One region of the Weizmannia sp. FSL W8-1119 genome, then DNA from elsewhere that is predicted to be linked to it. Evidence: predicted binding sites of a transcription regulator. Region 1 holds the regulator's gene; each other region holds the start of a gene.
The links. Region 1 encodes Rex, which represses fermentation and respiration genes when NADH is low (regulators of the CRP and FNR family bind a similar motif). Its sites were predicted from a motif close to TTGTGAAATATTTCACAA; they were not measured.

Region 1 (7,774 bases):
TACAGCAAAACGAGCGGGACAAAGGTAATCAGCTGCGAAAACACGTCCGGCGGGGTAATGATGCCGGCTGCTGCAATCAGAGCAAGATACGCATATTTTCTTGCCTTTTTCAACAGCCTCGGCGTAATGATGCCAAGCTGGGTCAGAAACAGGACCACGACCGGCATTTGGAACACAAAGCCAAACGGAAGCGTGATTTCCAGCAGAAACTGAATATATTCCCTGATCCCGATCACCGCACGAATGCCCATTTCATTTGACAAGCCCATCATAAACTTCACCATCAGCGGACAAAGCACGAAATAGGAAAAAGAAACGCCGGCTATAAAAAGCAGGATGGAAACAGGAATGTAACTTAATGTCAGTTTCTTTTCTTTCTCATACAGCCCCGGGCTTATAAACGCCCAAAGCTGGTACAAAATCACCGGCAGGGTCAACAGGCATGCGATCACAACCGAAACTTCCATAAAAACCTTAATGGGATCGGTTACCCTGAAGGCATTCATCGTGAACATGCCGGCATTTTCGGCGTGCTGCAAATAACGTATAACAGGCTTTGCGGTAAAAAAGCCAACAACCAGGGCGAACAGAAAGAAAATGAGAACGGTGATTAACCGCTTTCTCAATTCCTGGATATGTCCGGTAACCGGCATTTTTTTCGCATTCATCGCCGTTCTCCTTTAAGTGCCGGCGTGGAATCCGCCCTTTTCCCTTTGCACGCCAGAGCCAAACCCGGCCATTTCCATTTGCGCCTGCATTCCGTTTTCAAACGGGCCACCCCCTGTACCCATTATGATAACGGAAAAAAAGCTTTTTGGCTATGGCTTCGCAACCGGCTCTTTTGTTTCTTTCAAATTTTCTTCATCATTTGAATAATGTTTTAAAAAGTAGATCAGTGCCTGCAGTTCCACGGCCAGGTCAATATGATGGACACGGATATCCGGCGGCACGTTCAGCCGGGCAGGCGTAAAGTTTAAAACGCCTTTTACATTCGTACTGGCAAGCTCGTCTGTCACCGCCTGCGCACTGGAAGCGGGGACCGTTAGAATCACGACCGTTACATCTTCCGCGCAAAGCCGTTCTCTTAATTCGTCCATGCTGTAAACAGGCACATTGCCAACATGGCTCCCCACCTTCCCGGGGTCATTGTCAAATGCCATAACAATCCGCGCGCTGTTATTCTTCGAAAAATTGTAATTCAAAAGGGCTGTACCGAGGTTCCCCACGCCAATCAGCGCTACATTTGTGATCTCATCCTGGTTCAGCGTCTTGCCGAAGAAAGACAATAAATATTTTACATTATAACCATAACCTTTTTTCCCAAGTGCCCCGAAGTAGGAAAAATCCCTGCGTATCGTGGCGGAGTCGACTTTCACCGCTTCACTCAGTTCCGCCGATGATACCCTTTGCTTGCCGAGTGTATATAAATTTCTCAGGTACCGGTAATATAATGGAAGCCGTTTTGCGGTGGCTTGCGGTATTTTTACTGATTCATCCTTCATGTGAAATCCCCCAAGTTGAAAGCTTAAATTTTTCGTGCTGCTGGTTCCAATCGTGCGTCCATTCCGGAATGGCAGCGCTGCCATTCCTCATTATAATATTACTCCTATCTGAACAAAGAAAAAATATGTTTTAAAAAATGCCTGCATGCGTCTTTTTCTCTCTCCAACTATGTTAAATATATCACAAATGAGCATTTTTTTCATGGGTTTTTACGGATTTATGTGAAAAGTTTTTTGACAAATTTCGATCACGCCGGTTGAGTTGCAGTTCGCCTTCCTGTACACTTACAATGATATAGAGGTGAACATAACGATGATGTTGCTGCAAGTTCAACAAGTCACAAAATATTATGGCGCTGAACTTATTTTATCGGATATAAAATTAGAAATCCAAACAAAAGACCGGATCGCTTTGGTCGGGAGAAACGGGGCCGGAAAATCGACCCTGCTGAAAATCATTGCCGGCCAGCTTTCTTATGACGAAGGTTCCATCATTGTGCCGAATGGTGTCGAAATCGGTTATCTTGCCCAAAATGCCGGGCTCGAATCAGATTTGTCCATTTGGGACGAAATGATGTCGGTTTTTAAAGATTTGCTGGATATGGAAAAACAGCTCCGCGAATATGAACAAAAAATGGCCGACCCCGCGATTTATAACCGCCGGGCGGAGTATGAAAAAGTGCTGCACGCTTATGATACTTTGCAGACACGCTTTAAAGATGGAGGCGGATATCAGATCGAAGCGGATATCCGGTCCGTTCTGCATGGCTTCCGTTTTGACCAGTACGACTACAGCACCCCGATCCGGACGTTAAGCGGCGGGCAAAAAACACGCCTTGCATTGGCGAAGTTGCTGCTCACAAAGCCGGATATCTTAATTTTGGATGAACCGACAAACCATCTCGATATAGAAACGCTCACCTGGCTGGAGCAGTATTTACAAGGCTATGAAGGCGCCATTCTGATCGTGTCCCACGACCGTTATTTTCTGGATAAAGTCGTCAACCAGGTCTATGAAATCTCAAGGCATTCCATCAAAAAATACCACGGCAACTACAGCCGGTACCTGGAACAAAAGGCCGCCCAGTACGAACGGGAAGTCAAGCAATATGAAAAGCAGCAGGAAGAAGTTGCGAAATTGCAAGCATTCATCCAGAAAAACATTGCCCGGGCCACCACGACAAAGCGGGCACAAAGCCGGCGGAAACAGCTGGAAAAAATGGAATTGATGGACAAGCCGCTTGGCGATGAAAAATCCGCCCGGTTTTCGTTTGAAATTGCCAAACAAAGCGGGAACGAAGTCCTTCATGTCCGGGATGCTGCCATCGGCTACGGTGGGGAGCCGGTTGCCAAAAACATCCATCTTTCAGTCAAAAAACAAGACAGCGTTGCCCTTGTCGGCCCGAACGGCATCGGCAAATCAACGCTTTTGAAGTCGATTATACGGAGAATCCCGCTGATATCCGGCACGATCGAATACGGCTCAGGCGTTATGACCGGCTATTACGATCAAGAACTGGCCGACCTATCTTCCAATAAAACGGTCCTCCGGGAATTATGGGATGCATACCCGCTGAAAACAGAAAAAGAAATCCGCACGGCACTCGGGAATTTTCTTTTTTCCGGCGATGACGTTTTAAAAACCGTCTCATCCTTAAGCGGCGGCGAAAAAGCCCGGCTTGCCCTCGCCAAATTGATGCTGGAAAAGGCGAACTTTCTGATTTTAGATGAACCGACAAACCATCTTGATTTGGACAGTAAAGAAGTGCTGGAAAATGCGCTAATTGATTACCCGGGAACCATTCTGTTCATTTCCCACGACCGCTATTTCATTAACCGGATCGCCACAAAAGTGGTGGAGCTCTCGCCGGAAGGCACCCGTGAATTTCTCGGTGACTATGATTATTATGTGCAAAAAAAAGAAGAAATGCTGGAAATTGCGCGCCTGGAAAACGCGAAACAAGAAAAGGTAAAAGCGGAACAGCCGGCGAAAAACAACTATCGGCAGGATAAAGAAGCAAAAAAACGCGAGCGGCAAAAAAAGCGGAGGATTGAAGAAATTGAAACTAGAATTGAAACGTTGGAAACAGAAATTCATGACAGGGAAGAAAAAATGGCCGACCCGGAAATCTTCCAGGACCATATTAAAATCCGCGAGCTGACAGAAGAACTGGAGCAGCGGAAAACGGAGCTGGACGCGCTGATGGAAGAGTGGGCCGAACTGGCGGAGTAATGTTGGACCTGTGCGGAAATGTTCTGCACAGGTTTTTATTTTTGGCATCGCGTGCCATGCACAGATTTATACACAGGCGATATTTTGATTTCTTGCTTTTTAAAACGTTTTTCCACAAAATCCACAATTATCAACAGATTTATTCACAATACCCACAACCTGTCCGGAAAAAAATTTAAAAGTTTTGCACAAGCCCAATCATTTATCAACAACTTTTCCACAGATTGTGCACAATTCCCCTGCATATCTCCAAAAAAACCGGTGTATGGGCGATTCCCATACACCGGTTTTTCACAACCCTTTTTAAAAGTTTTCAATGTCCAGCCCGGGATAAGCATTTAAATCAAGGGCGCTTCTTTTTCCCTTTTCAAAAAGCACCGTCCCGCATGCGGCAATCATCGCCGCATTGTCTGTGCATAACTGGACCGGCGGGATGCGCAAGTCCACTTCAGGAAGATCCCGGAATGCTTCTGAAAGGGCAGCGCGCAATCCTTTGTTCGCGGCAACACCGCCGGCGACCAGCACTTCTTTGACGCCGAACGTTTTTGCCGCCTCCACAGTTTTACCGACCAATACATCAATCACACTTTGCTGGAAGCTTGCAGCCATATCTTCAGGCCGAATGCTTTCCCCGCGCTGCGCGGCATTATGGAGGGTATTAATGACGGCTGATTTAAGCCCGCTGAAACTGAAATCATAAGTCCCTTCCAGCCAGGATCGCGGCAAATCAACATCCGGCTTTCCTTCATGGGCAAGCCGGTCAATCTGCGGACCGCCCGGATAAGGAAGGTTCAACGTCCGCGCCACTTTGTCATAAGCTTCCCCTGCCGCGTCATCTCTCGTTTCGCCGATTACTTCAAACTCGGCATGGCCCTTCATCAGCACAAGCTCCGTGTGCCCGCCTGAAACGACGAGCGCAAGCAGCGGAAATTTCATCTCATGCCCGATCCGGTTCGCATAAATATGGCCGGCAATATGGTGGACGCCGACAAGTGGAATCTGATGCGCAAAACTGAGCGCCTTTGCAGCATTGACGCCAACAAGCAGCGCACCCACAAGCCCGGGCCCTTCTGTCACGGCAATCGCATCCAGGTCTTTAAAAGCCGCGCCTGCCTGCTGCATCGCTTCCTCAATGACAATGGTAATCTGCTCGACATGGTGGCGGGATGCAAGCTCCGGCACCACCCCGCCGAACCGTTTGTGGCTTTCAATCTGGGAAGCGACCACATTGGAAACAATTTCCGTCCCGTTTTTAATGACAGCTGCAGCCGTTTCATCGCAGCTCGTTTCTATGCCTAATACCAACAAATCTTTTTCCATTTATAAATTCACCCACATCACAATTGCGTCTTCATAATTATCCGTGTAATAGCCTTTCCGGATGCCGCCTTCCCGAAATCCGAGCTTCCTGTATAAGGAGCGCGCAACTATATTGCTGACGCGCACCTCCAGGCTGAGCGTTTCGGCATGGTTCAATGCGGCATAAGCCATCACATTTTTTAACAGCGTCTCTCCCAGTTTCCGGCCCCGGTACTCCGGGAGCACCGCAAGATTGGTCACGTGCGCCTCATCGACAATGACCCACACGCCGCAATAACCGATGACCTTTTCATTCTCGACAAGCACAAGATACGTGGCAAAGTGATTGTGAACCAGTTCGTTGTAAAATGCTTCACGTGTCCACGGCATCGTAAAAGATCGCATCTCTACATTATATATTCCGTCCAAATCTTTAAGCGTGGCTTTCCGCAGCGTTATTTTCCCCGTTTTTTCCATTTTTAATGACTCTCCCGTTTATGCTTTTCAAGCCATTTGGCTTCTGCCTCTACTAACCGTATGTAATTTGGAACGAAAGTGTGTATCTCCGCGCCCGGTTCATCCATCCCGAGCCTGGCCAGTTCGCCCGGCCTCGGGTTATGCAGGGTCCAATCCGCTACCGTCATTTTGTCTCCCAGTTTTTCCGCAAGAACGGCTTGATGAAGGGCAACATGCTGGCCGATCAATAACACAGGCGCCCCCAGCGCACTTAACCGGGTGCCCCATTCAGCGGATGATATATTGCAATCTTCCACTGCCGTTTGCAAAATCCCGTTTTCATAGCGGTACAAACCGGTATAAATCCGCCCTCTGCGCGCATCAAAAAGCGGGGAAATATACCCGTCAAAATAACGGCCGGACGCCGCCAACAACTTCAGGCTGGAAACCCCCGCCAATGGAATTTGAAGGCTCCAGGCCATCGTCTTTGCGATCGTGACGCCAATCCGTATGCCGGTGTAAGATCCGGGCCCCTTTGCCACCACAATCTTATCCAGCTCAGCCGGCTTTATCCCGCACGCCACCATGACCTCCTGCACAGCCGGCATCACGCGGACACTGTGATTTTTTTTCAAGTTTGTCATATATTCGGCCAGCACAACATGATCATCGGCCAATGAAACGCCCAGCACTTCATTTGAAGTATCGATTGCCAAAACTTTCATCCAAAAATCTCCTCACATAATGATACATAACGGACCCCAAACGGTTCCGCTTCAATAAGCCTGCGGTCTCCTTCAAAGCGGAAAATGCGGATTTCCAAATAGCTCTCAGGCAGCAAATCTTTGATAAAATGTGCCCACTCCACAACCGTCACGCCATCACCTTCAAAATATTCGTCAAAACCAAGGTCCTCCTGTGCATCCTCCAAACGGTATACGTCCATATGATACAGCGGCAGTTTCCCCCGGTACTCCTTTATAATGGTAAAAGTCGGGCTGTTCACGGTACGGCGAATGCCCAGCCCGTTCGCAATCCCTTTTGTAAAAACCGTTTTTCCTGCCCCCAGGTCACCCTCCAGCAGAAGGACATCCCCCGGTTTCAGATGGGCAGCCATTTTTTCCGCGAAAGAAAAAGTCTCTTCAGGGCTGTTGGAAATGAAACGATAATTTCCCATTTGCCGCCTCTCCTCTACAACTTTATCGCAAATTGCCGTCAATCCCAAGTACGGCACCCCTTATAAAAAAAACCTTAGGAATGTTCCTAAGGATGCTTCAATCCAATTCTAGTTTAACCGATTTTGGGCAATTACGCAAAAACACGATAAAAAAATATAAAGAACAAGCAGGCAAACCGCTGCTTGTTCTGGATCGATTGCGGGGGCAGGATTTGAACCTGCGACCTTCGGGTTATGAGCCCGACGAGCTACCAGACTGCTCCACCCCGCGATAATAATATATTCAGGCCCGGCAGCGTCCTACTCTCGCAGGGGGAGACCCCCAACTACCATCGGCGCTGGAAAGCTTAACTTCCGAGTTCGGGATGTGTTCGGGTGTGACCTTTCCGCCATCGCCACCGGACCTTAATGACAAGAAATAGTATAACACAGTTGCTGTTATTTATCAAGAGAAATAATTGTATTCCCTGAAAACCGGATGGGAGAAAAAACTGTAAACGGAGAATGCGTTTCTGCTTCTAACTTTGAGAATTGTCCAGCTCCAGCGCCTATCGGCTAGTGAACTTCCCGTCCCCCTTTCCTACGATAAGCGGGCATCGACTCGCCTTTAGGGCTCGTCGTGTTTCCTTTATCTCAGGCGGGGGCCTTGAAGTTCATACGCCGATGACCAAGGCGCTTCCGCTTTTCTATTGTCTAGCTCCGGTGCCTAGCCCCTCGAGGTCGAATCACCTGCCCGTCACGGAGCCAAAAGACGGCTCCATGCCGGTCAGAACATTCGCTTGTCGGGGCTAAACAAGGCACCTTCGCTTTTCTATTTGGTTAAGTCCTCGATCGATTAGTATCCGTCAGCTGCACGCGTCACCGCGCTTCCACCCCGGACCTATCAACCTGATCATCTTTCAGGGATCTTACCAGTTAAACTGTGGGAAATCTCATCTTGAGGGGGGCTTCATGCTTAGATGCTTTCAGCACTTATCCCTTCCGCACATAGCTACCCAGCGATGCCTTTGGCAAGACAACTGGTACACCAGCGGTGCGTCCATCCCGGTCCTCTCGTACTAAGGACAGCTCCTCTCAAATTTCCTGCGCCCGCGACGGATAGGGACC
Region 2 (7,774 bases), 1.4 Mb from region 1:
CCGTACTATGAGAAATCTTTGCTTGCCGCCCATACGCACTCCATCGGTACATCGATTCTCGGGGATCCGGGCAAATCGGCATCATTTTCATGGGATGGCACTTTCCAATATGTGACCGCGTATTTTCAGGCTGTTTGGAAAGCGGCCGTGCTCGGCATTTTGCTCGGTTCGCTCGTGCAGGTGCTCCTGCCTTCTGCGTGGCTACTTAAAGTGCTCGGCAAAACGTCATTTGGAAGTACGGTTATTGCCGGTGCGAGCGCCATTCCCGGCATGATGTGCACATGCTGTGCTGCGCCGATTGCAGTCGGGCTGCGCAAAAAACAAGCGTCCACACCTGCGGCACTCGCCTTTTGGATTGGCAACCCGATGTTGAATCCGGCAACGCTGATTTTCATGGCTTTTGTCTTGTCATGGAAATTTACCCTTCTCCGCATCGTGGCGGGGCTTATCATGACGTTCGGGGTCAGCTGGCTGGCGGGCCGGCTCGTGAAAAATGAACAACCGGTGGACATCCGCCAGTTCGGGCCGGATGCCGGAGAAAACAACGGGTCCTTTTTCCTGAGATGGGGAAAGGCCGCCGGAAATATGATCCTGTATCTTGTTCCGGCTTATTTGCTCTCGGTTGTTGTGTTAAGCGCGGCCCGTTTCTGGCTGTTTCCGGCATTCGGCCAGCATGCCGGAAACAGCATCACGGCGGTGATCCTGCTTGCATTTGCCGGCATGCTGTTTGTCATCCCGACAGCGGCTGAAATTCCGATTGTCCAGACGATGATGGCTTTCGGGCTCGGGACAGGCCCGGCCAGCGCACTGCTTGTGACGCTTCCGGCCGTCAGCCTTCCTTCCTTAATCATGGTTGGCCGGTCGTTTTCAAAACAAATCCTTCTGTTTGTTGCCGCCTCCTGTGTTGTGGTCGGCATTGCGGCAGGGTTATGTGGAATGTTTTTTTAACCAAACGATTGCCCGGAGCATTTGAACAAAACGGCGCGGCCATTTGTCCGCGCCGTTTTGTATTCATTCCCTGATTTGCCCGCTCCCGTAAATCCAATATTTTGTGGAGGTTAAGGCATCCAGCCCCATCGGACCGCGGGCATGCAGTTTCTGGGTGCTGATGCCGATTTCCGCCCCGTATCCAAACTCAAAACCGTCTGTAAAACGGGTGGACGCATTATGGTACACACAGGCGGCATCCACCATGGACATGAAATGTTCCGCCCGGGCCCCGTCTTCTGTTACAATCGCCTCTGAATGTTTTGTGCCGTAACGGTTGATGTGCCGGATCGCTTCATCTGTATCTTCGACCGTTTTGACGCTGATTTTAAGCGCGAGGTATTCGCAATACCAATCCTCTTCCGCCGCCTTTTTTGCAGCCGGAAAAATTTTCTGCACCGGCTCATCCCCGTAAATCTCCACCCCTTTTTCCGCCAGTGCGCTAAGCAGCTTTTCGCCGTGTCGGGCGAGCCACTGCGCATGGATTAAAAGCGTTTCGATGGCATTGCAGACGGATGGGCGCTGCGTTTTTGCATTGACTGCAATCCGGACGGCCATTTCCGGCTGTGCTGTTTCGTCTATATATAAATGGCAATTGCCTGCCCCGGTTTCAATCACCGGCACGGAAGCTTCGCGGACAACGGTATCAATCAGCTTTTTCCCTCCTCTCGGGATCAGCACATCGAGATAATCGCGCAGGTGGAACATTTCTGTTGCCGCCTCCCTGCCTGTATCTTCGATGAGCTGAACGGCATCTTCAGGAAAGCCTGTCTCCGCCAATGCGCGGTGAATGGAAGAGACGAGCGCCTGATTTGAGCAGATGGAAGACGAGCTGCCCCTTAAAATGACTGCATTGCCCGTTTTGATCGCAAGCGTGGCAGCATCGGCCGTAACATTCGGGCGCGCTTCGTAAATCATGCCGATGACACCGACCGGCACTTTCTTTTTGAGGATCAGCAACCCGTTTTCTTTCTTGATTTCTTCGACTGTTTCCCCGACCGGATCTTTTAACTTCACAAGCAGCCGGACCGCTTCTGACATATCATGGATCCGCTTCTCGTTAAGCATCATCCTGTCAAGTATATTTTCCGGAAGGCCCGCCCGGCTCCCGCTCCTGAGGTCTTTTTTGTTTTCGGAAATGATCGTTTCCCGGTCCTCAAGCAAAACACGGGCAACCGCCAAAAGCGCTTTGTTTTTTTCTTCCGTTGTCTTTTTGGCAAGCGCCATGCTGATATTCTTCGCTTTTTTTCCTTTTTCTGCGGCTTCAGACATTTAACCCAGCCCCTTTCTGTTTAAAGGCACCCAGTGATCGCGGTGGATGACTTCTTCTGCTGCCCGCCCGCCAGGCTTCATGAGCACGTGCAACAACTCATCCGCACCGTAAAGCACTTCCCCTTTTCCAAGCAGCCCTTTTGCGCCGTAGACGTCCACGACATCGCCTTTTTGGAATGTTCCGGAAATTTTTTGAATGCCTGCCGGAAGCAGGCTGCTCCCTTTTTGCAGCAAAGCCTGTTCCGCGCCGCGGTCAATGTATATTTTTCCGGCACTTTCCGAAAACAGCGCGATCCATTGTTTCCGGCTCTTTACAGCCGGGCGGGCGGCTCCGATATACGTGCCGTCCCCTTTTCCTTCGAGTATCTTGACGAGTTTACCGCGCCCTTTTCCCGTACCGATAAACACCCGGACGCCGAGGGATACCGCTGTATTTGCGGCTTTCAACTTTGACAGCATGCCGCCGGTTCCCGCTTTCGAACCGGCGCCTCCAGCCATTTTCATCATCTCGGGCGTGATGTTATCGATAAAATCAATGCGCCGTGCACAACGGTCGTATTTTGGATTTGTACTGTACAGCCCGTTTACATCCGTTAAAATAATGAGGTACCCGGCGTGGACAAGCCCGCTGACGAGCGCAGACAGCATGTCATTGTCGCCGAAAGTGAGTTCTGAGACCGATACGGAATCATTTTCATTGATAACCGGGATGACGCCGCGGCGCAAAAGCTCTGTTATCGTTGAATAAGCGTTATGGTACCGGTCTTTTGTGGAAAAGTCTTTCCGGGTTAACAAAATTTGCGCCGGTATTAAGCCGTAACCACCAAGCGCTTCCCTGTACCGCTGGATGAGCACACTCTGGCCGATGGCAGCAGCAGCCTGCTTCCCTTTTAACGTGACGGGCCGCGCCGGGTAACCGAGCAGCCGGAACCCGCACGCGACAGCGCCGGATGAAACGACGACCACCTCATGCCCGGCTCTGCGCAATGCCGCAAGGGCGCCGATATGGTCGGCAAACTTCTGTTCATCAATTTCCCCCGCGTCATTTGTTAAAGAACTGCTTCCGATTTTTACTACGACTCTGTTTTTCTCCATGGCATTTCTCTCCTTCTAAAAGGGTAAACAAAAAGGCCTTCCCGTCCCTGTAAAAAGGACGAAAAGGCCTTGCTTTTCGCGGTACCACCTTTTTTGGGCGACACACTTGCGCCCCGCTCTTTTTTGATAACGCAAAGCTTTGCGCCCGGTTTTCCGGGACCCGGAAGGCAGGTTTGGCAGGCCGCCTGCTGCAGCACCTTTCAGCCTGTGGGCGCCGCTCTCTTGCGCAGGGGTAATCCGCCTACTATTCCTTCGTTCACGTTCAGTATTTTTAATTATCTTACAACAGCACCGGAAGAAATGCAAGCAAAATATTTTGCTATGCATAACCCGAGAAGCCGGGACAAAAAATAAGCTTGCATGCGGATTTTCCCCGAAATTGGAAAGAAAATTACTTCCTATACAGTGAAAATTTGATATACTAATCATATATGAGGTTTCATCACCTTTCTTTGTGAATCTTAGTATGCGTAATTATGGGAGGAAATTCACAAACAGGAGGGAGGGAATCAGGGAACCTGTATATTTTTTGTATCTACATATGTGTGGGAATTCCATCAGAAAAGGAGAAATAGGAGATGGCAGAAACTTCAGCTCAAAAAGGCAATCCTGAAGAAAAACCAGAAGTAACCCCGGAAACGGCAGTCGCACAGAAAGATTTGCTGGATCAATTATTGGATCCGGAAATCCAGCAATCTTTGACGGTGTTGGTTGAAAGCCTGCCGAAAATGGCCGAACTGGTCACAATTTTAAACAAAACCTATGATTTTGCGCAATCCATAATGACAGATAAAGTGCTGATCAATGATTTTAAAGGCGGATTTCAAGGTTTTCTGGATCCCGTTGCCGAGAAAGCAAAGGGGCTTGCCCAAACCGCGATTGAAGCAAAGGACCGTGCCGAGACGTCCACAGACACGATCGGATTGTTCGGCCTGTTAAGATTGCTGAAAGATCCGCAAGCCCAGAAGCTGTTCCGTTTTCTGCAGTCTTATCTTGCAGTCGCGGAAGAACGCAGCAAACAGCAGTAAGGTGAATGAGAACTAATGAAAACGGGGGATCCATATGAGTAAAAAAATTGTCATTTTAGGGGCCGGTTACGGCGGCCTGTTATCTGCGTTATCAGCGCGTGAATATTTGTCAAAAGACGATGCAGCGATCACAGTCGTAAACCGTGTGCCGGACCATCAAATTATTACGGAACTGCACCGTCTGGCGGCGGGCGGCGTTTCTGAAAAACGTGTGTCGCTTCCGCTCAGAAAACTGTTTAAAGGCAAAGATGTCGACGTTCAGGTGGATGAAGTCACAAAAATCTCGCCTGATTCGAAAGAAGTATCACTTGGAAGCGGCTTTAAGCTGAATTACGATGTGCTCGTTGTGGCGCTCGGCAGCGAAACAGCTTTCTTCGGTATTCCGGGCCTTGAAGAAAACAGCTTTCTGTTAAAATCAGTGGACGATGCGAAACGCATTCATGCCCATATCGAGTCCTGCCTTGAGCAGTATGCCAAAACGAAAAACAAAGCGGATGCCACATTTGTTGTCGGCGGCGGCGGCCTGACCGGGATTGAACTGGTTGGCGAGCTGGCGGACAAGGTTCCGGGGTGGTCGAAAAAATTTGCGATCGACCCTTCCGAAATCTCGCTTATTTGTGTCGAAGCGGCGCCTTCCATTTTGCCGAACTTCGCGCCAAATCTGATTGAACGGGCAACGAAGAGCCTGGAATCGCGCGGCGTGCAATTTTTCACAGGCATCCCTGTTACGAAATTCCAGGACAATGTCGTGGAATTAAAAGACGGCCAGAAAATCGAAACGAAGACGCTTATCTGGACGGGCGGCGTGCAAGGAAACCGTGTCGTTGCAAATTCCGGGATTGAAGTAAACCGCGGGCGTGCAACGGTAAACGCCTATTTGCAATCCACTTCCCACCCGGATGTGTTTGTTGCAGGCGACAGCGCGGTTGTCTTCCCATCAGAAGGCGCACGCCCTTATCCGCCAACAGCACAAATGTCATGGCAAATGGGCGAATTGATCGGCTATAATCTTTATGCTTATTTAAAAGGCGGGAAAATGCAAACATTCCAGCCGGTCAACTCCGGTACGCTTGCAAGCCTCGGCAGAAAAGATGCCATTGCGTTTATCGGGGAAAACCAAACGCAATTAAAAGGCTTCCCGGCTTCCGTCATGAAGGAAGCAAGCAATATCCGTTACCTGGCCCATATCAACGGGTTGTTCTCACTTGTATATTAAGGAAAAAGGCGCATCCAAACGCGGATGTGCCTTTTTTAAGCCCCTTTCTTCCCCGGCAAACTTGCTAAGTGCAGGACGCGCTTCATCCTGCGTGCAAATTTGCATGCAACCGGCTCTCCCAGCACGAAAAAAAAAAGCCCGGCATCACCCGGGCAGCTTTACAAACCGCTTTCGCTTCTTTTTTTCTTTTTGTCCATATATTCCAAATACGCATCATCGTGGGCAAGCCACGCCTGGAACTGGCGCTTTACAAATTTTTCCGCTTCTTCAAAGGCGGAAAAAGAAGGAGACTGCTTTAAGCCTCTTGCTTCGATCTCCCAGCCTTTTTGGGCGTCTTTATAAATAAAGATCGGTTCCCCACTGCGGTTTTGGTATAAACATCCCGCTTCCTGCCCTTTGATATTGGACTGATTATGGGCAAAATCGCGTTTAAGCGGTTCCGTTTTAAACGTTTCGATGACAAACTGCCGGAACGCCTCTTCCGTCAGCACAGCCCCCGATGCCTTTTTATGCCCGCCCCCGTCGTATTTTTTGGCAATTTCCGATACGTCAATATGGTCATGAATCGTCCTGAAACTGATCCGTTTCTTTCCGACCATGCAAATGGCGATATAATCGAGATGCGGGTATTCTTTTGCAATGGCATTCCCCAATTCGGAATGGTGCGACTCGGCATGGATAACACCTGCATAATAACCGTCAATCACGGCCTGGTAGACTTCCCGCTTCTTTCCATTGATATACCTTTCGATTTTTTTCTCTTCCAGATCGAGGATCTTTTCTTCCAGATCATCAAATGAAAAAGTTTCACTGCCGCTAAGTTTATGTAGCAAAATCTCTTCAAACTCTTCGATCGGATACAGGTAAAAAAGATCATTTAATTTTTTGGCCTGCATATTCCCGTTGCGTTCCCATTCCCATGTATCCATTTGCCGGACAAGTTCGACAAACGCGTCAATGGCGCCGGTCGGGCTGATTTTTCCTTCCGCTTGCAGATACCGGTAAAACAAAGAAGTAGCGCTTGTCTGTTTGCCGTCTTCCTCCACCTGGACAGAAGCCCATTCATGCTCATTTAAGTGAAGCGCGCTTTTATGGTGGTCAATCAGTTTCACTTTTCCGCCCTGTGCGGCATAGGCATCGAGGAGCTCCGCATTTTTTTCATTGACCGATAAATCGGTAATCCACAGCATGTCTTCTTTATGTTCTTTTTTTAAAAAAGCTTCCACCTGGGGATTTAAACCGGATATGGAATTATACTGGATTTCAATGTCTTTGCCGAATGCAAGCCTGGCAAGAATCCCGCAGCCAAGCCCGTCCAGGTCATTATGCGTTAATAAACGATACATCAATCTTCCTCCGAAATTCAATTTTCTGTATGGTCTCCCATACGGATGTTTTTCACAAAGTAACGTTCTTTGCCTCCGCCCGGTTCCGGGTATATACCTTGCCGCCTTTCCCGATGACAACAAGATCGCAAATGCCGAGAAAAAGCCCGTGCTCTACAACGCCTGTTATGCTGTCCAGCCAGGCTCCAAACGCGCCGATATCAGGCGTTTGGAGACGGATATCCACGATATAGTGGCCGCCGTCTGTTACATACGGCCGGCCTTCTTTCATCCGGAGGACAGGGTTTAATCCTTCCCGCTCAAACGTTTTCACCAAATGCTTGTATCCGAACGGGACCACTTCCACCGGCAGCGGAAAAGCGCCAAGTTTTTGAACCATTTTCCGGGAATCCACCACCCAGATATTTCTTTTTGACGCCTTTGCCACCAGCTTTTCAAACAACAACGCCCCGCCGCCGCCTTTAATTCCGTCTAAGGAAGGGTCCACCTCGTCGGCACCGTCAATGGTCACATCCATTTGCGCCGTGTCGTTCAAGTCTGCTATTGGAATGCCGCATTCGCGCGCAAGTTTTGCCGTCGCATGCGAGGTGGGCACCCCGGTGATGTGCAGGCCGCTTTGCACCCGTTCCCCTAATTTTTTTATCGTGTAATAAACGGTTGAGCCGGTCCCAAGCCCGACAATCATTCCATCTTCTATGAGTTCTGCCGCTTTCTCCCCGGCCATCTTTTTCCCGTCCATACTCTGCACCTGCCTTTACTTTGATTTTATTACAGTCTTAAAGAATTATAAAGGAAAGCGCAGACAGCCATGGAATTAAAATAAAGAAAAT
Region 3 (7,774 bases), 610 kb from region 1:
CTGACAGGGGGCAGGAAAAAATGATCCAACTCATATACAATGAACAGCTGAAGCTTTGGAAGAAAAAGCGGATTCTTGTCATTATCTTGATTATCGCCTGCCTTGTTCCCATTTTTACCTACGCGCAGTACAAAGAATCGAAAGCGCTGCAGGAAAAAATCGGGACAACCGACTGGCGGGTTAAGCTCCAGAAACAAATTGTCGATACGCAAAACCGGCTCGGATCGGCAAGCCTTTCTGATGATTTTAAAAAATATTTGCGTATCACATTGAGTCAGGAACAATATTATCTCAACCACAACATCAATCCGAACGCGCCGGGTGCCCCGACGTTTATGCGGGTATTTATTGAAAATGCGATCGGCATGCTTTTGCCGCTGTTCGTCATGGTGGCGGCAAGCGATATCGTGTCTGCTGAGGCGGGCAGCGGGACAATCAAATTATTGCTGACGCGCCCTGTGAAAAGATGGCGCATCCTGCTTAGCAAGTACATTGCCATGCTGCTGTCCGTTTCGTTTATTTTGCTGTGCACTGCCGTATTCACCTATGGTATTTCCGGACTGGTATTCGGCTACCACGGCTGGAACATGCCCATACTTACCGGTTTTACGATAAAAGGGGACGAGCTCCTTACATCACATGTGCATGCTGTTTCGCAATGGAAATATTTGCTCATGGCGTTTGGCCTTGCCTGGTTTGTCGGCGTCGTTTCAGGCAGCCTCACATTTATGCTTTCTGTCTTGTTGCGCAGCACGGCCGCCGTAATGGGGATTATGCTGTCCTCATTGATTGCCGGCGCCATTTTGACCAATATGGTATCGGCATGGCCAAGCGCAAAATATTTGTTTATGGTGAATTTGCAGCTGACAAATTATCTCAATGGTACAAGCCCGCCTGTTGCAGGCATGACGCTCGGATTTTCGGTTGCTGTGCTGCTTGTGTGGCTTTTTCTCTCGCTCGTGGTTTCTTTTGTTGTGTTTACAAAACGGGATGTTTATTAAGAAAAACGGAATTCCGCCAATTTCCGGTAAAATTTTTTCGCTGCATTAATACAATGATAAAGCAGGATTTTTTACGGGGCAGCACGAATTTCGTATGATAAGCAAAGGGGGAGATGCTGTGTTTCAACGGTTTGTCGTTGGGATGGGGATTGCTGTGTTTATGTTTATTGCAGGTGTCACTTATTTTTACTTTAACAAAGGAGAAGCGATTGCAACGGAGGCAGCACCTTCGAAAAAACCGGCTGCAGAGGAAGAGACGGCTGCAAAAGCGGTTATACAGGAAAGCTTCTGCCAGAAGACGCCTGAGCGCAAACTTTCGGCATACAAAAGCATGAGCGAAGAAGCATTGGTGCAGGAAGTACATAATATGACGCATCAAAAAGTGGCGGCAAATGAAAAATGGGGAGCTTCCGAAATCACAAAAGAAAAGGTGGACGCCCTGTATTCGGCAATTAGCAATCAAACTTTTGCGGATACAGAACTGCAGGATATGCTGCTCGGTATATTAAAACCGTGGAAAAAAGGCGATTTCAGCAATGCGGTGAAGGCCCATAATGAGATTTGGGCCTACCAGAAAGGCAACATCGGAAAAGCGGAGCGGCGGCTGACGCCTTCTGAAGAAGCGGCATATATTAAGGAAAATTTCAAATGACATCAGGAAGTGGAAACGGTGAAAATTTTAGGTATATCCGGCTCGCTTACCGGTGAGAAGACCTCCATTGGTGTATATGAGGTGCTTATGGCAATTAAAGCGGAAGATCCGGAAGCGGAAACTGAACTGCTCGATTTAAAAGATTATGAAGTGGAGTTTGCAAGAGGGTTTCCACTTTCTTATTACAATGATGATACGATTGCGGCCGTTAATAAAATGCTTGAAGCGGATATCCTTGTTTTTGGCTCGCCAATTTATCAGGCGTCCATTACAGGCGCTTTGAAAAATTTGCTCGACCATTTGCACCGCGATGCTTTTCAGTCCAAAGTATGCGGCATTGTGATGAACGGCGGCTCGGACAAACATTTTCTTGTTGCTGAATACCAGCTGAAACCGGTGTTAACCTTTTTAAAGGCCACCTGTGCGGTCCGCAATGTTTTTATCCACAATGATGATTTTAATGAGGACAATGAAATCATCAATGCCGATATCCAGGCACGCATCCGAAAGCTTGCGCAGGAACTGTTGCAATTGGGAAAAGCTTTCTCCGGAGGCAATCCTGGAAATTTGGGATGATGCACTTTTGCAGCATGGTGCTGCAGCCGTTGCGCGCGGGCGGTAGCGTATCATCAGCGAAGCTTAGCGCAGGCGTGCTTAAAGCGAAGGAAGGCGCCGGATATTTTTGCCGCTATCTTGCCGCATGCATGCAGCACCAGCAGAAGGATGAAAAATTCGGGCAATTTTTTAGGATAGACAGAAGGCGAACACTTTTCCACGCTTTCTGAACGTTGTATCGTTCTTTAGGAAGAATAAAAAAAGCGCCGGCGGGCAGCCGGCACTTTTTTACTGCAATTCCCTTTTCAAAATCTGTTCTGCATGTGCAACTTGTTCTTTTGTCGGCGGTTCGACACCTTTGAGGGGATAGTCGATGCCGAGCGCCTCGTATTTGTAGACGCCTAACTTATGGTACGGAAGGATTTCGATTTTTTCGACGTTTGGCAGCGAATGGATAAAATCAGATGTTTTTTGCAAATCTTCTTCAGAATCGACGCCGGGAACGAGCACATGGCGGATCCAGACTGGAATATGCTTGTCAGCGAGATACCCGGCGAAATCGAGAATATGCTCATTTGACATGCCGGTGAGCCATTTATGCTTTTCCGGGTCAATATGCTTGATGTCCAATAATACAAGATTTGTATATTTCATCAATTCATCCAGTTTTTCCATAAACCGGGAACTGCGCGAGAAACATCCGCCTGCTGTGTCAATGGCAGTATGGACGCCAATTTCTTTGCACGCTTTAAACAATTCGATCAGAAAATCGAGGTGCAAAAGCGGTTCGCCGCCGCTCACTGTAATGCCGCCGTGGGAAGCTTCAATAAAAGGCAGGTAATCGCGCACATCGCTCATAATCTCTTCGACGCTCATTTCATTGCCTTCATTGATTTTCCACGTATCCGGGTTATGGCAAAATTTGCAGCGCAGCGGGCAGCCTTGCGTAAATACGACATAGCGGATGCCGGGCCCGTCGACCGTGCCAAATGATTCAGTGGAATGAATGCGCGTTGTCATGTTCATCTCAATCAAATCCTTCTATATAGATTCCCCATAAGTTAAGTGTTAAATAGGGGGGGAGGGGGCATGCAGGCGCATGCCGCCCGAATCAGTTTACATCATTTCATGGAACGTCCGGTTAATGACTTCAAGCTGTTGTTCCCTTGTCAATTTGATGAAGTTTACCGCATATCCCGATACACGGATCGTCAATTGCGGATATTTTTCCGGATGATCCATCGCATCCAGCAATGTTTCGCGATGCAGGACGTTGACGTTTAAGTGGTGCGCTTTTTTCGCCATATAGCCATCCAGCATGCCGTCCAGGTTGGAGACCTGTGTTTCTTCTTCGTGTCCGAGCGCTTCCGGGACAATCGAGAAAGTGTTGGAAATGCCGTCAAGCGAATATTTATAAGGCAGTTTCGCAACAGATGTCAACGATGCGACTGCGCCGTGCGAATCGCGGCCGTGCATCGGGTTTGCGCCAGGGGCGAACGGTTCGCCTGCTTTCCGGCCGTCCGGTGTGCTTCCTGTTTTCTTGCCGTATACGACGTTCGATGTAATCGTCAGGATCGAAGAAGTATGGACAGCGTTCCGGTAAGTCGGATATTTTTGCAGTTTTTGCATAAACGATTTGACGAGATTGACGGCAATTTGGTCGACGCGGTCATCATTGTTGCCGTATTTCGGATAATCGCCTTCGACTTCATAGTCAACGGCAAGGCCATCTTCGTCACGGATGACTTTTACTTTCGCATATTTGATGGCGCTTAGAGAGTCGGCCGCAACAGACAAGCCGGCAACGCCGCAAGCCATCGTGCGCAGTACATTGCGGTCATGCAATGCCATTTCAAGCCGTTCGTAGCTGTATTTGTCATGCATATAATGGATGATGTTTAAAGCATTGATATAAACGCCTGCAAGCCAGTCAAGCATCCGGTCGTATTTTTCCATTACTTCATCGTAATTGAGATATTCCGAAGTGATCGGCTGGAACGGAGGTGCGACTTGCATTTTATACCGTTCATCAACGCCGCCGTTAATCGCATATAGCAAAGCTTTTGCCAGGTTGGCGCGGGCGCCGAAGAATTGCATTTGTTTGCCGATCCGCATCGCCGATACACAGCAGGCAATGCCGTAATCATCGCCGTATTCTTCACGCATTAAGTCGTCGTTTTCGTACTGGATGGCGCTCGTCTTGATCGACATTTTCGCGCAATATTGTTTCCATTTATCCGGCAGTTTCGTCGACCAGAGCACGGTCAGGTTCGGTTCCGGCGCAGGGCCGAGGTTGTCGAGCGTGTTCAGGAAGCGGAACGAGTTTTTCGTAACGAGCGTACGGCCGTCCAAAGCCATACCGCCGATCGATTCTGTTACCCATGTCGGGTCGCCGCTGAACAGTTCATTATATTCTTCCGTCCGTGCAAATTTGACGAGGCGGAGTTTCATGACAAAGTGGTCGACGAGTTCTTGTGCTTCCCGTTCAGTCAAGACGCCGTTTTTCAAATCTCTTTCAATATAAATGTCAAGGAAAGAGGATGTGCGCCCAAGGCTCATGGCCGCGCCGTTTTGTTCCTTAATGGCAGCCAGATACGCGAAATACAGCCATTGGAAAGCTTCTCGTGCGTTTGAAGCCGGTTCGGAAATATCGAATCCGTAGCTTTGTGCCATTTGTTTCAATTCCTGCAATGCGCGGATTTGTTCCGAATGTTCTTCGCGTTCGCGGATGACTTCTTCTGTCATCAAGCCGCAGCCGATTAAGTCAAGATCTTTTTTCTTTTGTTCAATTAAATAATCTACCCCGTAAAGTGCAACGCGCCGGTAGTCGCCGATAATGCGGCCGCGACCGTAAGCATCCGGAAGGCCGGTTACAATGCCGGCATGCCGTGCAGCTTTGATTTCCGGCGTGTAGGCATCGAATACACCCTGGTTATGGGTTTTCCGCCATTCTGTAAAAATATGTTTGATTTCCGGATCAATTTCATAGCCGTAAGATTTTAAGGCGCTTTCTGCCATCCGGATTCCGCCAAACGGCATCATCGAACGTTTGAACGGTTTATCGGTTTGGAAACCGACAATTTTTTCAAGTTCTTTGTTTAAATACCCCGGGCTATGCGATGTAATGGTGGATACAATTTTCGTATCCATATCCAGGACGCCACCTTTTTCGCGTTCCTGTTTCGACAGTTCCATGACCTGGTCCCATAATTTTAAAGTGGCTTCAGTCGGACCGGCAAGGAAGCTTTCATCGCCTTCGTAAGGGGTTACATTTTTCAAAATAAAGTCCCTTACGTCGATTTCTTTTTGCCAGTTTCCTCCTTTAAAGCCTTCCCATTGTTTTTTAGAGAGCGGTGCTTTTGTCAGCAATTGTTCAGTCATTTTAAATTGGCCTCCTTTAAGCCTATTAATGAGCTGCCTTCAGAATTGGATGTTTGTTTGTTAAATAGTGAACATTTCTTATTACGCTTTCATTTTAGCACGGGCGATTTTAAAAAGATAGTGATAGCGTTCACATTTTAGGGCCGGAAAATGCAGTTGTCAAAGAATGTTCAAAACATTTGGCCGTAGATATATAATAGAAAAATGCGATGAAAGCGTGTTATAACACAAATTGATCAGTTTTTCACATGATTATTTTTCTTGGGAGGAGTTTGTAATTTGGTAACATGATCAATATTTCACAAAATCGACACAGCCAGATGAAAGCGGTTGCGGTATATTTTTCGTGTAAGCTTGAATTTTTTGCTTACATTTATAAGCTGGATCATGGTATTCCCCCCTATATGACATCCATTTTTTTAACTTTAAGCGCTGATGCAATTAGAATGGCAACTTCTAAAACGAGTAAAATAAATATACTGTAATGAATATTTAAATCGTCTGTATATAAGCTATTCACTTTGCCTAAATTTTGTTTGAAACCCATTCCGTAATTACTAAGGGATAAATAATAAATATACTTTGGCAGCCCTTTTTCACTAATTGAAATGCAGGAAAAAACGATATAAATATTGACGATCAGAAACGCAATGCGGGAATTTAAAAACATTTTCAAAAGAGACTGGAGGCTGATGATAACATAGATCATCAAAAAATAACTGAATAGCAATATTCCCATTCCATTATTTACATTCACTTGCCCCCAAAAAACCCTGATCAAATTGATAAGGCACTGGCAGCCAATGAACACCAGTAATGATGGCTGTCAAAAGCCCCTTCCTGTGTAATCGCTTCATAAACGTTCAAAATATATACAAACACAAACAGGGAAAAAGGGGATATGATAGAAAGGCAGTTGTTTGTGATGTTTTTCACAATTTAACATTTTTCAGTTGGAGATGGTGTTTATGTACGAGGCCGTTGAATCTGTTGTTCAAATGGCGTTAAATAAGAAAAAATATCTGGAAGAATCCCTGCTTCGTTATGTGACAAAAGCAGTGTTGGCAAGTATGTTTATCGGTTTTGCCATTATTATTTGTTACCGTCTTGCCGAGCCATTTTTTGATGCGAAGTCTCCGGTTACTTCCTTTATGGCTTCCATATTTTTCGGTGCAGCGCTCGTGCTTATTATGTTTGGCGGCGGCGAGCTATTTACCGGCAATACGATGATGATGACGATGAGCACGGTAAAAAAAGCGACAACTTGGAAAGATGCGCTCACAAACTGGGTGGCAACGTATGCCGGAAATTTGATGGGGGCGGCGATTTTCGCACTGTTTATCCATTACAGCGGACTCTATGCAGATTCGGATAACAGCCAGTTTTTAATGTCGGTTGTGGGCGGGAAAATCAGCCTGACAACAGCCCAAATGTTTTTCCGTTCGATCCTTTGTAACTGGCTTGTTTGTTTAGGGTTCTGGGTTCCGATAAACGTAAAGGGGGACGGGGCTAAAATCGCTTCGATGATGCTGCTCGTGTTTGGCTTCGTCATTTCGGGCTACGAACACAGCATTGCCAATATGGTGCTGTTCGCGCTCGCACTTGCTGCCCCGCACCCGGATACGATTACACTCGTTGGCATTTTGCACAACCTCGGCGTGGTAACGCTCGGAAATATGATTGGCGGCGGCGTCTTTGTCGGTGCCATGTACGCCTTCTTAACGTCAAAGAAAAAAGAAAAGGTGCCGGTTGCTGTTGTGGACACACACACCGTATCCCCTTTTTCTGCTGAAAAAATCAAGTAATATTAAAAAGAGCTGCCTTTTATTCAGGCAGCTCTTTTTAATATGGGATTAACCGCTCCGGCCCGTCAGCTTTGGATCAGCTGCAGGAATTGCTTGGTCCGTGCGTTTTTTGGATGATGGAACACTTCTTCCGGTTTGCCTTGCTCCAGGATGACGCCGCCATCCATAAATATCACCTTGTCCGCAACTTCGCGGGCAAACCGCATTTCGTGTGTCACAACGGCCATTGTCATGCCTTCTTCAGCAAGCTCCTTCATCACATTCAGCACGCCGCTTACAAGTTCCGGATCCAGTGCGGATGTCGGTTCGTCAAACAGCATCACTTCCGGCTCCATGGCAAGCGCCCTCGCAATCCCGGCGCGCTGCTGCTGGCCGCCGGA
Region 4 (7,774 bases), 2.4 Mb from region 1:
AAAGATTTGATTGAAAAGAAAAAAGAGGAAATCGTAAAGCTGGAGGACCAAGTTTCTGCACGGGAAGGCGTGATTAAAAAACGCCTCGTTGCCATGCAAAAAAACAACCAATACGACTATGTGATTGAAACGATTTTAAACGCGGAAAGCATTGGCGACCTGATCAACCGGGTCAGTGCAGTCGCGACACTGCTGAACGCTGATACAAGCCTTTTGGATCAGCAAAAAGCGGACCTTGCGAAAATTGAAGCCGATAAAAAAGCCATTGCAGACCAGGAAAAAGTGCTCGAACAGGAGCAGGCAAACTTGAAAAGCAGCCAGGCAAAACTGCAAACAAATTTAAAAGAAAAGGAAAAAGCATTGTCGGGATTAAAATCGAAGTATGACAGCATTCAAAATGAGCTGTCAAAAGCGGAACAAAAACAAACCGACTTGAATACGAAAATCAGCAACCTGCAAAAAGAAATAAAGGCACAGCAGGCGGCCGCAAAAGCAAGGGAAGAAGCCCTCGCAAAACAAGCGAGCGAAGCTGAAGCCGAAAAGGCAGCGGAAGCGCAAGCTGAAAAAACAGCAGAAACACAAGCGAAAAAACCAGCGGAAGCCGGTGCCGGGAAAACGGCCGGAACCAAATCCGCCGCATCTTCCGGCCACAGCACGCCACAAGGCAAATCCTTTTATGTGACGGCGACATCTTATAACCATGAAGATACGAAGCTGGATATTACCGCTTTGGGATATAACATTAAGAAAAACCCGAACATGAAATTGATCGCTGTCGATCCATCGGTCATTCCGCTCGGCAGCAAAGTCTGGGTTGAAGGATACGGGGTTGCCATCGCAGCCGATACCGGCGGTGCCATTAAGGGCCATATCATCGATGTCCTGATGCCGAACAAAAAAGCTTCCATCGCATGGGGGCGCCGTACGGTCAAAGTGATCATATTGAATTAAGAAAAAGCAGCCTTGAATCGATTCAAGGCTGCTTTTTTATATCCGCCTATGGCAGGCCCGCTCCTAACCCCGGCAAAAAACAGGCCCATGCTTTTCCCGGAAAGCGGGGCAAGCATGGGCACTTTTTTCGGCAGTCCGCCTTAAGCAGGCGCCGGGATTTTTTTCAAAGAAAAAGCCGGGCCTCCCATGAAGCCCGGCCGGCACAAATGCTTACAATACCGGTGCCATTGTTTCTTTTAGCACTTTTACAGAATGATTGAACTGTTCCTGTTCTTTTTCGTTCAGTTTGATTTCAACCACTTCACGGATGCCCTGGCGATTGATGATGGCCGGAACGCCAACGTACACATCGCTGTTTCCGTATTGGCCTTCAAGAAATGCAGAGACCGTCAATACGCTGTTTTCATTGTTCAGGATTGCCCTTGTAATCCGGGTCAGGGACATCCCGATGCCGTAAAATGTGGCCCCTTTTCGTTCAATAATATGATAAGCCGCATCTCTCGTATTGACAAAAATGTCATCTAACGTCTTTTCGTCAATAATTCCTTTTTGTAGATAACTTTCAATCGTATCATAACCGATATTTGTATGGCTCCATACCGGAAGTTCCGTATCGCCGTGTTCGCCGATAATCGCAGCATGCACATTGCGCGGGTCAATTCCAAATTGGGCGCTCAAAGAGTTGCGGAGACGCGCGGAGTCAAGCACTGTGCCCGAACCGATAACATGTTCTTTCGGCAGGCCGGACTCTTTCCAAGTTACATATGTCAAAATGTCAACCGGGTTGCTGGCAACAAGAAAAATCCCGTTAAAGCCGCTGTCCATGATGCTCTTAATCATGCCTTTAAAAATTTTTGCGTTTTTGGCAACAAGATCAAGCCTTGTTTCGCCCGGTTTTTGCGGGGAACCTGCCGTAATGACAACAAGATCGGCAGTGCCGCAATCGGAATAATCGCCTTTCCAAACGCGGGTCGGCGTAGGCGCAAATGGCAGGCCGTGGTTCAGGTCCATGGCTTCCCCTTCTGCTTTTGCTTCGTTAATATCGATTAAAACAAGCTCTTCTGCAACACCCTGATTAATCATGGCGTAGCAGTAACTTGTACCAACTGCACCCGTTCCAACCACTGCAATACGATTGACTTTTTTCATGTATAATCTTCCTTCCCATCAAAAGTAAAAAATATTTCCACTGTATGAAAGCAGTTTTGCAAGCCCGGCATGGCGGGCCCCTATCCAGTCTATGGATATTGTGCCAACTCCTAATGGATTCTATACTGCTTTTCCTTTAAAGCAGGACAATTAAACTTTTGCAGCAAATGCTGCCGTGCGGTTTGTGAAATAGATGGACGGCATGCCCTTTTATGGCTGAAATGGATCGTTCCGTTCATTTTCCTTCATTCCACATGGGTAAGTATACCACTATTTTTGTGATTAGATTCACATATTTTATGGCGAAAATTTGAAAATTTGCTTGCCCAAATGCCCGGTTTTAAAGGAAAATGACGGTTTTTCAAAATTATCCGTTTACATTTTTCACAAATGGCTTTATTTGAAAGAGCCAGATATGTAAGCGTTATTCATTCTTGTGCTGATTTTCACAAAGTTCCCCGGGCGGAGGAATAAATGGCTGATCCCGCCCAAATGATCTCTGCCATTTTTGCTCCTGAATGCCTGCCCTCCAAAAAAGCGGGTGCTGCCCGCTTAAAAGAATCTGCTTCACATGCATGGAGGCGTGCCCGCCAGACATCGACAAAAACGCAACTGTACAGCCATTCAATTGTGCATCAAAAATGAACATCGTGTGGACAGCCAGTACGACGGGCAAAATAAAGCCGACCATAAAATCAACTTCATATAAGTGCACTTTTTTCTCTCCATACCGGCTGCTTTCATTTATTATCAAAGAAGAAGAGACCGGTTTCAATGCCAATTCTTTTCTTTCCATTCTCGGTACTTGCCATGTAAAAACACGAATGATATTCGCAGTTGACTTTTAATTGTTCGCGTTTTATCCTTAATTTATCCCTTTATGCGGGAAATGTTCCTTTACTGGTTTTTAATTTTATAAAGTATTAGACTTTTTTCATTTTACAAGTATAATAATAAGTATCATTTTCTTTGTGCATTTTTCTGACCAAATGAAAGGAGCGATTATCCTTGCATCAAATTGATGAAAAGAAAGCCCCCCGGATGGCCCTGCAGGCAGACATGGATTTTCTCGCCGGGCTGCTGGATAAAGTGATCCTATTTGAAGGCGGCGAAGCATTGCTCAAAACAATCCAAAATATTCGCTCCCTGGCACAAAAAGCGAGGGAAACCGGCGATGAGGCTTTCTACCTTCAATTAAAAAAAGAAATTACAGACCTGAATCCGCCAGAACGGCAGGAAGTCATCCGCGCTTTCTCTACCTATCTGCAATTATTTAATATTACCGAGCAAAATTTCAGAATTAAGCGCCGGCGGGAGTACCAGTCGGAAGATACAGACCAGGTCCAACCGCGTTCACTTGAAGATGGCATCGAAACGCTGCGGAAAGAAAAAGTGCCAGCTGAAATGGTTGCAGAACTGCTGAACAGTTTATCGCTTGAGCTGATTATAACGGCACACCCGACAGAAGCAACGAGGCGGACCATTCTGCAAATCCATAAACGCATTGCAGACCTTTTAAAAACGCTCGAATTTACAAGCACCCGTTATGAGAAAAAAGTTATTGAAGAAACGATTTTGAATGAGATTACCATTTTATGGCAAAGTTCCGAAATCCGCGAGAAGAAACCGTCCGTTCTCGACGAGGTGAAAAACGGGCTTTATTATTTCGACAATGTCCTGTTCGACGTGCTGCCGCGCATACACGAAGACCTAGAAGACTATCTGTACGAATCGTACGGACAGCGTTTTAAAGTCCCTTCTTATCTTCATTTCGGATCGTGGATCGGCGGCGACCGGGACGGGAACCCGAACGTGACCGCGGACATCACCTGGAAAACGCTCGAGATGCAGCGTGAACTCGTATTGGAAAAATATAAAAAGTCGCTTACCACACTCCGGGAGCTGCTCAGCCATTCTGTCAAAAAAATAAGCGCCAGCCATGCCCTGCTTGCGTCTGTGGAAAGCGAAGAAAATACAATGCCGGCTGCAAAATTATGGCCGACAAAAGATGAAATTTACCGCAGAAAGCTGGCGATTATGATCCATAAACTGGAATGTGTGGGAAAAAGCAATGGCGGCTACCAATCCGCAGAGGAGCTCCTTGCCGATCTGTATATGATCCGGGACAGCGTGAACCAGCACCATCCGGCCGGGCATCCGATTAAATTGCTCCGCAAAGTTATCCGCCAGGTCGAATTGTTCGGGTTCCACCTAGCATCACTCGATATCCGCAACCATAGCGGCGAACATGAATCAGCACTTGCCGAGGTGCTTTATAACGTCAATATCGCGAAAGACTATAAAAATCTGCCCGAAAATGAAAAAGTCGCGGTGCTCCTGAAGGCTTTAAACGACCCGCGGCCGATGATTTCAATCTATGATACGTTTACGCCGGAAACGCAGGAAGTCATCAACACATTCCGGATGATCAAACGCGCCCACCAAACATTCGGCGAACGGTCCATCCAGGTGTATTTGATCAGCATGGCACATTCGGTCAGCGACGTGCTGGAAGTGCTCGTGCTCGCAAAAGAAGCCGGCCTGTACCGCGTCTACCCGAACGGCGAAATTTTAAGTGAGATCCATATCGCCCCGCTTCTTGAAACGATCGAAGACTTGCGGAACGGCGCGAAAATGCTCGAAACCCTTTTCCAAATGCCCATTTACCGCAACCATTTAAAGGTGCGCGGCAATCTGCAGGAAGTCATGCTCGGCTATTCCGACGGCAGCAAAGACGGCGGCACGATGACGGCGAACTGGCAGCTGTACAAAGCACAGAAAGAGATCCACGAAATGGGTGCCAAATACGGCATTAAGCTGAAGTTTTTCCACGGGCGCGGCGGTTCACTCGGACGCGGCGGTGGCCCGCTTTATTCAAGCCTTTTGTCCCAGCCGCCGGTTACACTTGGCGACGGCGTGAAAATCACCGAGCAGGGCGAAGTGCTGTCATCGCGCTATTTGCTGCGCGACATTGCCTACCGGAGCCTTGAGCAGGCGACATCCACGATGATGTGTGCCATCACAGAACAAAAACAGAACGAGAAAAATGGCAAAACGCCAAACGAAGAAGCTGTCAGGGCAATGGATAAAATTTCCGAATATGCGCTTGAAAAATATCAGGAACTCGTCTTCCGCGACCCTGACTTCCTGTCTTATTTCAAACAGGCAACGCCTTTAAATGAGATCGGTGAACTCAACATCGGCTCCCGCCCGATGAGCCGGAAAGGGAGCGCCCGTTTCGAAGACTTGCGCGCCATTCCGTGGGTATTTTCCTGGACGCAAAGCCGCCAGCTCCTTCCCGCCTGGTACGCAGCCGGGACAGGCCTGAGCAAATATGTGGAAGAAACCGGCAATTTCAAGTTGCTTCGGGAAATGTATGCATCATGGCCGTTCTTCCATGCAACGATCAATAACCTGCAAATGGCATTGATCAAGGCGGAGCTTTCCACGGCTGAAGAATATACAAGGCTGGTGAAAGATCCTGAAGTTGCCGGCCGGATTTTCGGCCTGATCAAAGCGGAATACGAACTAACGAAGGAAATGGTTTTAAAGATTGCGGACCAAAAAGAATTGCTGGATTACACGCCAAACATAAAAGAATCGGTGCGTCTCCGCAACCCGTACGTCGACCCGCTGAACCTGTTCCAAGTCTACCTTATTTCGCAACTGCGTGAACGCGAAAACAAAGATGAAAAAGCCCGGCACCTGCTGATGGAGGTCCTGCTTACGATCAACGGCATCGCCGCAGGGCTCCGGAATACAGGCTGATAGCAATCCCAAAAGCTCTTTTTAAAACAAAAAAACCGTTGGGAAAATCATTTTTTCCCGGCGGTTTTTCTCATTTTCCGGATGTTTTTCTGAAGGGCTGCCCCGAAAAGGCTGGCGGGAGCCCCCTTTTTTGACGGAAATGGTAAAAAGAATGCAGCACTTATTGTATAATGGGTTTAAGAATATGTCGGGGGTGGGCCAATGGATGACTTCATCGGATTGATTTCAGTCATTTTAATTTTTTCGGTGCCAATTGTCGCAATTGTCACGAATTTCTTTAAGTCGCGTGAAAAAATAAAGGTGCAAATATTGGAGAAAGAACTGGAGCTCGAAAAGCTGAAAAACGAAAACTTCCTGCTGGAAACAGAAAAAATGAGGCTGGAATTGCAAAAAATGGAGCTGGACGGGCCCAAGGATGAGTGGGTAATAAGCCGGGACCGGTAAATGTAAAACAGCTAAAAGAGCGGCTGCTCATTTGCCGCTCTATTTCACCTGCACATCTTTCCGCTTCTTTTTCGGGAAGGTAATCGTAAATGTTGTCCCTTCGCCAAGTTTGCTGTCGACTCTGATTTTGCCGCTGTGCTTTTCCACAATCCATTTTGCAATGGAAAGGCCGAGGCTTTCCGTTTTCGTCCGTGATTTGCTGACCTGAAAGAAGCGGTCAAATATTTTCTCACGGTCCTCCTCTTTCAGGCCGATGCCGTTGTCCTGTACGGAGATACCGACATGGTTTTTGCTTTCAAAGCAAGCCAGCTCAATTTTCCCGCCGTCCCCCGTGTATTTCATCGCATTGTCAAGCAAAATGACAATGAGCTGGTGGATCCGGTCGCGGTCCCCTGAAAACGTAACCGGCGGGGCGGATTTTAAAATCAGGGTTTTTCCCTGGATGGCCGCCAGTTCTGAAAAATGATCCATAATCTCCCGGAGCAGCTCATCGAGATAAAATGGTTTCCGTTCAATTTCAATTTTATCCGAATCGGAACGTGCCAGTGTCAAGAGGTTGGACACAAGCTTTGTAAGACGGCGGCATTCATTCAAAACAGTGGAAATATCCTGGAGAACATCCCGCACCGTTTCATTCGGCTTGCGCAGCAAAAGCTCCACTCGTGACTGGATCACCGCAAGCGGCGTGCGAATTTCATGGGAAGCATCAGAAACAAATTGCGTTTGTTTATCCCACGCGGCTTTGATCGGTTTTAATGCCCGTTCCGCCAACACCAGCCCGGCGAGCACCGCAAGCAGGTTGGCGCAATCGTAATGATCATCAGTTTATGGAGCATGAGCACTTCCCCGTCAATTTGCGCAAGGAACTGGATTTTCACATCTTCATTTTGCATCATGTCTTTTACCGTGTATGTCCGAAAGTAATGCCCCGCTACCTTGATCGCTTCCATAAAGTGGACATGTGCCGGTGCAAATTCCGCCGCATATTGTTCATAAAGATACACATCCGGACCGTCACTGGGTGTGGACATCAGGTTATTATTTTTGTCCCAGATCAAAATGCGCAGGCGGATATCATTGCCGTGGGGATCGCCGGCTAAGCTTCCACCTTTTTTTTCGATCCTGTCGAGCGCCCTGTAAATGGACTGGTCAGCCTCGCTGTACATATGTGTGCGCACATACATATAAATGACCGTTCCTAAAACGGCAATCAGCAAAATAAATACGCATGCGTTTAATGCCGTCAGCTTGATCCTCGTTTTACGGAACATGAATTATTTGTCCGGCTCCTTTAAAAGGTATCCAATCCCATTTTCCATTATATTAAAAATTAATTTAAAAATCATATATTCAGTCTATGATTTCTGTGAATAATTGCTTAAAATAAATCTATATAAGAGCTCTGCATCGATCCGATTATTCAGTTATTTTTCCTGAAGAAAGGTGATTTAGATGACAACCA

Region 2: the regulator Rex is predicted to act here: its motif matches at 3,831-3,848, upstream of NSQ19_RS07205 (DUF1641 domain-containing protein).
Region 3: the regulator Rex is predicted to act here: its motif matches at 5,822-5,839, upstream of pflB (formate C-acetyltransferase).
Region 4: the regulator Rex is predicted to act here: its motif matches at 2,377-2,394, upstream of NSQ19_RS02630 (L-lactate dehydrogenase).

Annotation. Positions count from the first base shown of each region.
Region 1 covers NZ_JBBOZL010000001.1:2,909,891-2,917,664, forward strand. The annotation lists gene tatC (twin-arginine translocase subunit TatC) at 1-668, opposite strand, end outside; gene NSQ19_RS14170 (redox-sensing transcriptional repressor Rex) at 819-1,502, opposite strand; gene NSQ19_RS14175 (ABC-F family ATP-binding cassette domain-containing protein) at 1,816-3,735, shown strand; gene tsaD (tRNA (adenosine(37)-N6)-threonylcarbamoyltransferase complex transferase subunit TsaD) at 4,039-5,055, opposite strand; gene rimI (ribosomal protein S18-alanine N-acetyltransferase) at 5,056-5,511, opposite strand; gene tsaB (tRNA (adenosine(37)-N6)-threonylcarbamoyltransferase complex dimerization subunit type 1 TsaB) at 5,514-6,215, opposite strand; gene tsaE (tRNA (adenosine(37)-N6)-threonylcarbamoyltransferase complex ATPase subunit type 1 TsaE) at 6,212-6,667, opposite strand; tRNA gene NSQ19_RS14200 (tRNA-Met) at 6,865-6,938, opposite strand; rRNA gene rrf (5S ribosomal RNA) at 6,955-7,070, opposite strand; rRNA gene NSQ19_RS14210 (23S ribosomal RNA) at 7,483-7,774, opposite strand, start outside.
Region 2 covers NZ_JBBOZL010000001.1:1,490,828-1,498,601, forward strand. The annotation lists gene NSQ19_RS07190 (permease) at 1-948, shown strand, start outside; gene NSQ19_RS07195 (glutamate-5-semialdehyde dehydrogenase) at 1,012-2,259, opposite strand; gene proB (glutamate 5-kinase) at 2,260-3,354, opposite strand; gene NSQ19_RS07205 (DUF1641 domain-containing protein) at 3,933-4,382, shown strand; gene NSQ19_RS07210 (NAD(P)/FAD-dependent oxidoreductase) at 4,417-5,598, shown strand; gene NSQ19_RS07215 (DHH family phosphoesterase) at 5,757-6,944, opposite strand; gene rpiA (ribose-5-phosphate isomerase RpiA) at 6,997-7,683, opposite strand.
Region 3 covers NZ_JBBOZL010000001.1:2,296,505-2,304,278, reverse strand. The annotation lists gene NSQ19_RS11415 (ABC transporter ATP-binding protein) at 1-24, shown strand, start outside; gene NSQ19_RS11410 (ABC transporter permease subunit) at 21-1,001, shown strand; gene NSQ19_RS11405 (DUF6241 domain-containing protein) at 1,120-1,653, shown strand; gene NSQ19_RS11400 (NADPH-dependent FMN reductase) at 1,672-2,229, shown strand; gene pflA (pyruvate formate-lyase-activating protein) at 2,497-3,234, opposite strand; gene pflB (formate C-acetyltransferase) at 3,325-5,589, opposite strand; gene NSQ19_RS15775 (DUF2705 family protein) at 5,990-6,400, opposite strand; gene NSQ19_RS11385 (formate/nitrite transporter family protein) at 6,558-7,394, shown strand; gene NSQ19_RS11380 (amino acid ABC transporter ATP-binding protein) at 7,460-7,774, opposite strand, start outside.
Region 4 covers NZ_JBBOZL010000001.1:553,159-560,932, reverse strand. The annotation lists gene NSQ19_RS02635 (3D domain-containing protein) at 1-951, shown strand, start outside; gene NSQ19_RS02630 (L-lactate dehydrogenase) at 1,162-2,100, opposite strand; gene NSQ19_RS02625 (hypothetical protein) at 2,525-2,815, opposite strand; gene ppc (phosphoenolpyruvate carboxylase) at 3,109-5,868, shown strand; gene NSQ19_RS02615 (hypothetical protein) at 6,070-6,312, shown strand; gene NSQ19_RS02610 (sensor histidine kinase) at 6,352-7,086, opposite strand; gene NSQ19_RS02605 (hypothetical protein) at 7,065-7,583, opposite strand; gene NSQ19_RS02600 (LacI family DNA-binding transcriptional regulator) at 7,765-7,774, shown strand, end outside.